2 regions of the Collimonas fungivorans genome follow, and region 1 is predicted to be linked to the other one. Evidence: predicted binding sites of a transcription regulator. Region 1 holds the regulator's gene; the other holds the start of a gene.

Region 1 (4,402 bases):
GCTTTTTTGTAAAACGCGATGGCGTCGACGGCGCCGTCGATAATCAGATAGGGAGTGACGGAAGAATAGCCGTCCGGAATTGGTTTGACTGCCATATGGTTCTCCTGCGAGTTGAGAAATGGTCGTTAGGACTAGCCAATTGCGCTGTTGCGCATGCATTGTAGTCGCTAGCCCGCGCAGTTGAAATGGCAAAGCAGTGTTTCCCGGATTTTCCGGAGCAAGCGGCGGCTTGCTCCGGAAAATCGGGAGATTTATTAAAAACCGCAGGTTGCATCAAAATCAGGGTTTTATTTTGTGGCGTACGGAGACAGCAGGCCAACCATCTGCGCAAATACCTTCGGGCTGCCGGCCAGCACATCGCCCTTGTACAAATAGTCGGAATCGCCGCTGAAATCGCCGACGATGCCGCCCGATTCGCTGATCAGCAAGGAGCCTGCGGCGATGTCCCAAGGTTTCAGGCCTTTTTCAAAGAAACCGTCAAGGCGGCCGGCGGCGACATACGCCAGGTCGAGGGCGGCGGCGCCAGGGCGGCGCAGGCCGGCGCAGCTTTGCGTCATGACGCGGAACATTTTCATGTACTCGTCCATGGCCGGGCCTTCGGTTTCGCGGAATGGAAAACCGGTGCCGATCAGCGCATCGGCGATCTTGTCGCGCTTGCCGACGCGGATCCGCTTGTCGTTCAGGTAGGCGCCGGAACCCTTGGTGGCGGTGAACAAGTCGTTGCGCGTCGGGTCGTACACGACGGCCTGGGTGATCTGGCCGCGGTGCTGCAGCGCGATCGAGACGCAGTATTGGGGGAAGCCGTGGATGAAATTGGTGGTGCCGTCGAGCGGATCGATGATCCAGACGTTTTCGTTATCGTCATGCAGGTTGGCGGAAGCGCCGGATTCTTCGGCCAGGATGGCATGGTCCGGGTAGGCATTCTTCAATACGTCAATGATCGCCGCTTCTGCAGCCTGGTCGACTTCGGTGACAAAGTCGTTATGCTGTTTTTTGGTGACTTTCAGCAGGTCGAGGTCGAAAGAGGCGCGCGAGATGACCTTGGCGCCGTTGCGGGCGGCCTTGATGGCCGTATTGAGCATTGGATGCATGATAGTGTTCCGTTAAAATGGCGGCACTGTGCCAACCGGGAACAGAACCACCTATATGATTGATAATAATGAACGATGCGGATGTTCCTGTCATATTTCGAAAACAAGTTTCGAAAAATAAGCAACTTTTAGTCGAAGAAATCCGCGTAATGGCGCTATTTTAAATGAACCAGGCAAAAACCAACACGTCTCTTTTCAATCGGCTGCGCTTTGTGCTGGTTGAAACCAGCAGTCCCGGCAATGTCGGCGCGGCTGCCCGCGCTATCAAAACCATGGGATTTTCCGAGCTGATCCTGGTCAATCCGCGTTTCCCCGATGTATTGCAGCGTGACGAAGCCGTTGCATTTGCCAGCGGCGCGCAGGATATCCTGGCGGCGGCGCGGATTGTCGACAGCGTGGAGCAGGCCCTGGAGGGCTGCAACTTCGCCGCGGCCCTGAGCGCCCGCTTGCGCGAATTTTCCCCGCCCCTGACCGCGCCGCGCGCCTTGGCGGCCCAACTGGCGGCCGATGTCAGCCTGAACGCGGCGGTCATATTCGGCAGCGAGCGTTATGGTTTACCTAACGAGATTGTCGAAAAATGCAATGTGCTGCTGAATATTCCTGCCAATCCGGAGTATTCATCGCTGAACCTGGCGCAGGCGGTGCAGGTGCTGGCTTATGAATGCCGGGTTGCAGCCAGCGAGGATTTGTCGCCAGCTACGGGCGGCGAGGTGGGATTTCAGGGCAATGCCGCCAGCCTGGCCGATATCGACGGCATGTTTGCCCATCTTGAACAGGCCTTGGTGGAGATTGAATTCCTCGATCCGGCCAGCCCGAAAAAGCTGATGCCGCGCCTGAAGCGGCTGTTTTCGCGTGCCCAGCTGGAAATCGAAGAGGTCAACATCCTGCGTGGCATCTCTAGCCAGATACTGAGCAAGCGACGCCGCCTCGACCGTTAAATGTGGCGAAACATGTGGCGAAACCGCCCCGATGCAGCGTCACAAATGTGCGCAAGGCTCCAGTCTTGTGTGCTTTGTTCCTTGTCTCGGGACGATTTCGCCACATTTAATTCTTCAACGAATTTGTAATTCTGGACACTAGTTCCAGCTGCGCAGCAGGCCGACCGCAAGGCCTTCGAGGGCGAAATCCTCAGTCACGATGATAGGCTCGAAATCCGGGTTTTCCGGCAGCAGCTGGATGGTGGAGCCGGTTTTTTGATAACGCTTGACCGTGACGTCGTCGCCCAGCCGGGCCACCACGATCTGGCCATTCCTGGCGCTGTCGGTCTTTTTGACCGCCAGCAGGTCGCCGTCCAGGATGCCGGCGTCGCGCATCGACATGCCGCGCACCTTCAGCAGGTAATCCGGTTTGGCGCTGAACAGGGCAGGGTCGACGTTATAGCTGGCCTGGATATGCTCCTGCGCCAGGATCGGCGAACCTGCGGCGACCCGTCCGATCAGCGGCAGGCTGAGCTGCATCAGCGCCGGGTGCGGCAGGGCCAGTTGCGTGCCCTGGCTGCGGCTGGCGCTTTCGGTAAGCCGGATGCCGCGCGAGGTGCCGGCCGATATCACGATGGCGCCCTTGCGCGCCAGCGCCTGCAGATGCTCCTCCGCCGCATTGGCCGAACGGAAGCCGAGCTCGGTCGCTATTTCGGCGCGTGTTGGCGGGAAGCCGGTGTTTTCGATGGCGTCCTTGATCAGATCGAGGATTTGCTGCTGACGGGCGGTCAATTTGATCATGGCGTAGTTTGGGCGTAAAAAGTGGTGTAGAAGTGCTCGAAAAAACAGCAAAGGCGGCGCTAGGGGGCGCTTCGTGCAGTGCTCCCCCATTTGCAAAGCACTACACTAGCCGATGCTGTGCATAACAACAGTCTGTATTTTTGTACAGTATTTGTGCAAATGCAAGACAATTTGATGCAATTCGACCACTCTTTAGCTATTTACTTACGCCTGGCCTTGACCCGGAGGCTGAAAGCATTGAGTTTTGTTGCAATTGCTAGTATTATTGCTGGTTTTCCTCTTCCCACACTCGTCTTGACGCCGAGGTGGGCGATTTTTCAATCCGTCCAAAAGGAGCTTACATGCGTCATTATGAAATCGTATTTATCGTCCATCCAGATCAAAGCGAGCAAGTGCCTGCAATGATCGAGCGCTACAAAGGCATCGTCACTACACGTGGCGGCACCGTGCATCGCGTGGAAGACTGGGGCCGCCGCCAACTGGCATACCTGATCCAGAAATTGGCTAAAGCACATTACGTCTGCCTCAACATCGAGTGCGACAGCGAAACTCTGGCTGAAATCGAAACCGGCTTCAAGTTCAATGATGCAGTGCTGCGTCATCTGACCGTCAAGCTGAAGAAGGCCGAAACCGGTCCTTCGCCAATGATGAAGGCCGTGCAGAAGGAAGATGCTGCCAAGAGCCATCGCACTGAAGCGCCGGCAGCCTGATTTGCCAAGCAACTGCCAGCAGTTTGCATAGCTATCGAGTCCATCAGGAGTGAGCCAAGCCAATAACGTGTTTCAACTGGTCGCCGTCATTGCCGAACGTGAAGTCATACGTTATACACCGGCAGGCATTCCGATCGCATCTGCAATATTGCAGCACCGCTCGGAACCGATTGAAGCAGGGATCAAACGTTTGATCGAATTCGAAATCTCCGCGCTGGCCGTAGGCGAGATTTCGGGAAGATTCAGTCAGGCGGCATTGGGCGGCAGCTTCTGGTTCACAGGATTCATGGCACGCAAGAGCCGCAACGGTAGAAGTCTGGTATTTCACATTACGGATTTCGCTGCAATCGAGATTGCAGATGAATTAATAAGTCAAAATTTAGATACAGGAGCCAAAAATGGCATTCGGTAAAAAGTTCGATAAAAGCAAACTGAAAAACAAGCGTCAACAACAAAACCCGCTGTTCAAGCGCAAGAAATTCTGCCGTTTCACCGCTGCACACGTTGCCAGCGTTGACTACAAGGATGTCGACACGCTCAAGGATTTTGTTCAGGAAAACGGCAAGATCATGCCAGCACGTCTGACCGGCACCAAGGCAATCTATCAACGTCAAGTGGACACTGCGATCAAGCGCGCACGTTTCCTGGCGCTGCTGCCATACACCGATCTGCACAACGCTTAATTGACGACTTAAAATAGGAGAAAAATATGCAAGTCATTCTGTTGGAAAAAGTCGTTAATCTCGGCAATCTGGGTGAAGTTGTTCGCGTCAAGGACGGTTACGCACGTAACTTCCTGATTCCACAACGTATGGCACGTCGTGCTACAACTACGGCTATCGCTGAATTCGAAGCGAAGCGCGCTGATCTGGAAACAGCCGCA
Region 2 (4,402 bases), 330 kb from region 1:
TATTTAAGGCCCCAAATCCTAACTCCCACCAAATAAATGGGTGCCTCGTCACTCGACCAATGATCGACTTCCTACCCTGGGCCGCCATCGAGGAGTTGCTGTTAAAAAAGGTTCACCAAGCTATGGTCAATTGCCGCAAAGTGACTTCCACTAACCATTACGAGGGTGATCTATCGAAAATGCTCTTCCTGTTTGATCGGGATACAGTGCCGTTTTTGCCTTACGCCACTAGCTATGGTCATATTAACAAAAGGTTAAAGCGATCTACTACATCCAGCAGGAAAAAAGACGCGCAGCCATCCATCTTTGAAAAGCTAGGCATCAGCATGCCGGTGAATGGCCGGATTCAGGTTGCCGAAATCGATACTCACGACCCGCGCCGATGGCTGACGACCATGGCCTTGACGTACGGAGAAAAACTTTCGGACGCCCTGGTCAACAAGTGGGCCAACCGGTCAAGACTGTCACAGATTAAATACTACGACTTTCGAACCGCCGAAAACTTGGCTGAGTTCTCGGCCATGCCGGAAATTTCCGAACTAACCGATTTGTCGATGGGTCTTGATAAGGCCCATAAGCTCGAAAACGAATTTGGCCTGAAAACAACCATCGTCACGGTTCATGATGCCGGCATCAGCATGACCTCGATGGATCACATCGCACAGGCCATTGACGACCGACCAATCGCCAGAACGAGCCATGGAATCATCATTATCTATCCGCAACGATATGGGATATGTTTCCATCAACATCACGAAACACCTTGTCGGAATTACAGTAACTCGTGCGTGACGTGCGACGACGGCGGTGTCGTCAAAGGACATATCCCGACGAACGATGCCGTTCGAAACCGAAATAAAATTCTCGTTACTTCGATAGTCCGTCATTTGGAGAATTTGGCTTACGCTCACAATCGCCATGTTGCCGACGACCAGGATGCCCTGGGTGAACACATGTTGGCCTTGATCAAGCAGGGGCTCAACAGTGAACCGATGGAGGAAGTCGCCACCCAATTGATCCGCGAGTTTCACGAGATCAAACATTTGATCAAGGACAAGCTGTTAGCCAATCGTCTTCATGAAGCTTTTGTGGCAAATGGATATGTTCAGATATTGGATGATCCCGAGGTGGCAAATGGGGCGCTGCTCAAATACCACAACGCCACCCAACATGCCGCCCCCGGACTGGAGATCGCTCTCGATTCTCACGGAGGCCGGGATCAGGTGGCACGCGATGAACAAACATTGATAGAACGCTTCCCCCAGTTCGCACCAAAGGCGATGGGCCTGAAGGATGAGCGACACCTGCTCGAAGCTGATGATGACGAGGAACGGGACTGAGGATGGCCGGAAGAAAGGAACTTCTAACCGAGCAGGTGGCAAGGAAGATTTGCCGCATGATCGAACGTATGCCCGATGCGGAAATCCCCGTGACATGGGAGAGCATCATAGCCCATGCAAAAAAGAAAGTAGGTCATGGGTTCAACCGCCAGATGCTCTCTCAGAAGGAGTGGAACGGCAGAAAACTCATTGCCGAGGCATTCAGCGAGGCCAAAGAAGTGCAAAGGCAGACGCAGAATAACACTACACTCAAATACAAGACTGCTCCGCGCGCAGTACTTCAAAAACGTATCGGTGACCTAGAGGCGAAGAATCTCGCGCTGCAGGAAGAACTTGAAAAGGTCAGAGCTCAACAGATTGATAGGCTTGACGTCTTCCTGAATACCCCTTGTGACCTGCGCAAGCTGCTTGGAGATTTTTACAAGGCGAAGTCCTGAGCGAAGGGTCGTCATTGGGGAGTTTATATAATCGCTTCTATGTACCACTTTTATGAACACCCCTTGACTGACCATACCGACCCAGCCTTCCCTGCAGCAGATTTGGTGTTTTTTTAAACTGCTCAGGTCGCTGCGAGATGCTGGGCAGCACATCGGATCAGACTGTCCTTTGACGATACAATAGAGTTTGCACCACTGTTCTTTTATACAGTATTATGTGCGAATGATGAAGTTCATAATATTCTATTCTGTCGCCGGAACGTCGACCAATTTACGTCGAATTATTTCTGGCGTCGTTCGTCTATAGCTGCTCCATCGCTCAATGACTCGCCGAATTGCACACCTCGACATGGATGCATTTTATGCATCGGTGGAATTGCTCCGTTATCCCCAGCTAATGGGCTTGCCGGTTGTAATCGGCGGTTCACGTCGGAGACCCGACGATACGATGTTAAAAGCTGCAGGCCAACGGCCTTTGTGCGATATCCCGATCTCAGCATTCCCTCTTTTGAAAGATTACACTGGCCGTGGTGTGATTACTACATCAACATACGCGGCTAGGAAATTCGGCGTTGGGTCTGCGATGGGACTGATGAAGGCCGCAAAGCAATGTCCTCAAGCGATCTTGCTTCCAGTTGATTTTGACGAGTACCGCAAGTATTCGCGAATGTTTAAATCGGAAATAATCGAGATCGCGCCAATCATGGAGGATCGCGGAATCGACGAAGTGTTTTTTGATCTGACGAATGTACCAGGGGCGCAAGACGACGGTGGGCGCATGCTAGCCGAAGCTATACAGGCTTCAATTTTGAAAGTGACCGGGCTTACCTGTTCGATCGGCGTTGCCCCAAACAAATTAATAGCCAAGATGGCAAGTGAGTTTAATAAACCAAATGGTATTTCTATCGTCTATGAGACGGACGTCGAGAGGATGATTTGGCCACTGCCCTGTCGCAAGATAAATGGCATCGGACCCAAAGCCGATGAAAAACTGATGAGTTTCGGAATTCGGACCATTGGCGAATTGGCGATGCGAGAACATAGCTGGCTGTTACAGCACTTTGGCAAAAGCTATGGCACATGGCTGTTCAATGCAGCACGAGGTAAGGACGATCGTCCGGTCCAAACGCACAGCGAACCGGTTTCAATGAGCCGCGAAACCACCTTTGAACGTGACATGCATGCCGTGCGCGATAAAGAAGAATTGGGTGCGATATTTACTCGCCTTTGCGAACAGGTTGCTGCGGATTTGCAGCGTAAAGGTTATGTTGGAAAAACGATCGGGATCAAACTCAGATATGACGATTTTAAGATCGCGACACGTGATCATACCGTTGACAGCTACACGAATGATGAAATAGTCATTCGGCGACTTGCCGGACAATGCTTAAAGCGTGTGCCGCTTGAACGACGATTGCGCCTTATAGGGGTTCGCGTTGGATCGCTAGAAAAGGCTGCAAATGTGGAGTCGGCTTTGAGCGTCCTGCTAAATGGCGCAACGCAACCGCCAACAAGAGTGATAAGCGCGCTGAGCGACAAAGGTGGGAATCTACCGTTGTTTGAAGAGCTTTAAGTGTACTAGCTCAGACTTGACCTGACACACGACGTCCAACGACCGGCAACTTCCGACCCGTTGCGGACTCTGGTGCTTCCCACAACCGGACATTCACTTTCAAGAAGAAGCATTATCTTTTGACTTGAGGTCCGCAAAGTATGCATCGTCTTCAATGCGGGTGCGTTGGATTTGCTCAACAATTGAATACCAGTGCGGCCATGATTCTGGCTCAGGAAATGAAGCTTTATAGTCGTTACGTTCGTCTATACTCAGAGCGAAGTAATGGGCTTCCCATTGGCGCATATATTCTTCGCCAAAACCCATGCGCCATCCAATTGAACGAAAAAGTATGTTTGGAAATTTAAGCCAAGGCGGATTCATTATTTTGAAATATAAAGTTAAAAATCAGACCTACCCATCGAGTTAAAATCGCCCCGGTCTTGGCATGCTCTCGCGCAAAAAAATATATAAATGCGACATAGAAACTGGCCAGCCCCACGATGGAAGGTTGGAGCCGCCGTACTATTCACTTTGTGCGATGAAATTCTTTTTGTACGTTCTCTTGTACGGATTTAGCTATTATGACTGCCATAGGCTCTGAGGATCGTCCATCGTTTCATTCGTAACGAAATAGTTTGTCGGAATCGCCCCGATTTTAGCTGACATGTGTGACCGGCTGCTCTTGGCCGGCAGCAGGCTATTGCAATTCGACCCAAAAATATCATTCGCCTTGCTGCAAACCAGACGCTCAATGCTAAAGCTGGACCACTATAGCTTCTTCGGTCAAGCGGTCATTTCGTACCTCAATCGCCGTAATTGCCGCTTGGGCTGAAATCTTCACATCGCGCTTTCGAGATTTTAGGCCCTGCGCAAGAGCGGGTAGGGCTTTGTATGATCCAATTCTGCCAAGAGTGCTGTGGCAGTAAACCGCGTCATCGGGATCAGACGTATTGGCTAGCACTTCCAACAACTTATCTTCAGCTTCGGAACTCGCGCACCCTTGAAGAGACCGGATTGCAGCATGCCTCACAAGCCATCGACTATCTTGTAGGAGAGAGAATAGCGGTTCG

The links. The regulator LexA, encoded in region 1, represses DNA repair genes until DNA is damaged. The targets are predictions, from matches to a motif close to ACTGTATNNNNATACAGT.
Region 2: the regulator LexA is predicted to act here: its motif matches at 1,972-1,989, upstream of dinB (DNA polymerase IV).

What each region holds. Positions count from the first base shown of each region.
Region 1 is NZ_CP013232.1:3,430,157-3,434,558, reverse strand. It holds gene CFter6_RS14655 (VOC family protein) at 1-95, opposite strand, end outside; gene CFter6_RS14650 (inositol monophosphatase family protein) at 288-1,091, opposite strand; gene CFter6_RS14645 (RNA methyltransferase) at 1,256-2,029, shown strand; gene lexA (transcriptional repressor LexA) at 2,168-2,809, opposite strand; gene rpsF (30S ribosomal protein S6) at 3,151-3,519, shown strand; gene priB (primosomal replication protein N) at 3,569-3,931, shown strand; gene rpsR (30S ribosomal protein S18) at 3,918-4,202, shown strand; gene rplI (50S ribosomal protein L9) at 4,229-4,402, shown strand, end outside.
Region 2 is NZ_CP013232.1:3,104,016-3,108,417, forward strand. It holds gene CFter6_RS13295 (hypothetical protein) at 1-1,340, shown strand, start outside; gene CFter6_RS13300 (hypothetical protein) at 1,397-1,777, shown strand; gene dinB (DNA polymerase IV) at 2,100-3,350, shown strand; gene CFter6_RS25675 (hypothetical protein) at 3,450-3,656, opposite strand; gene CFter6_RS13310 (HEAT repeat domain-containing protein) at 4,087-4,402, opposite strand, start outside.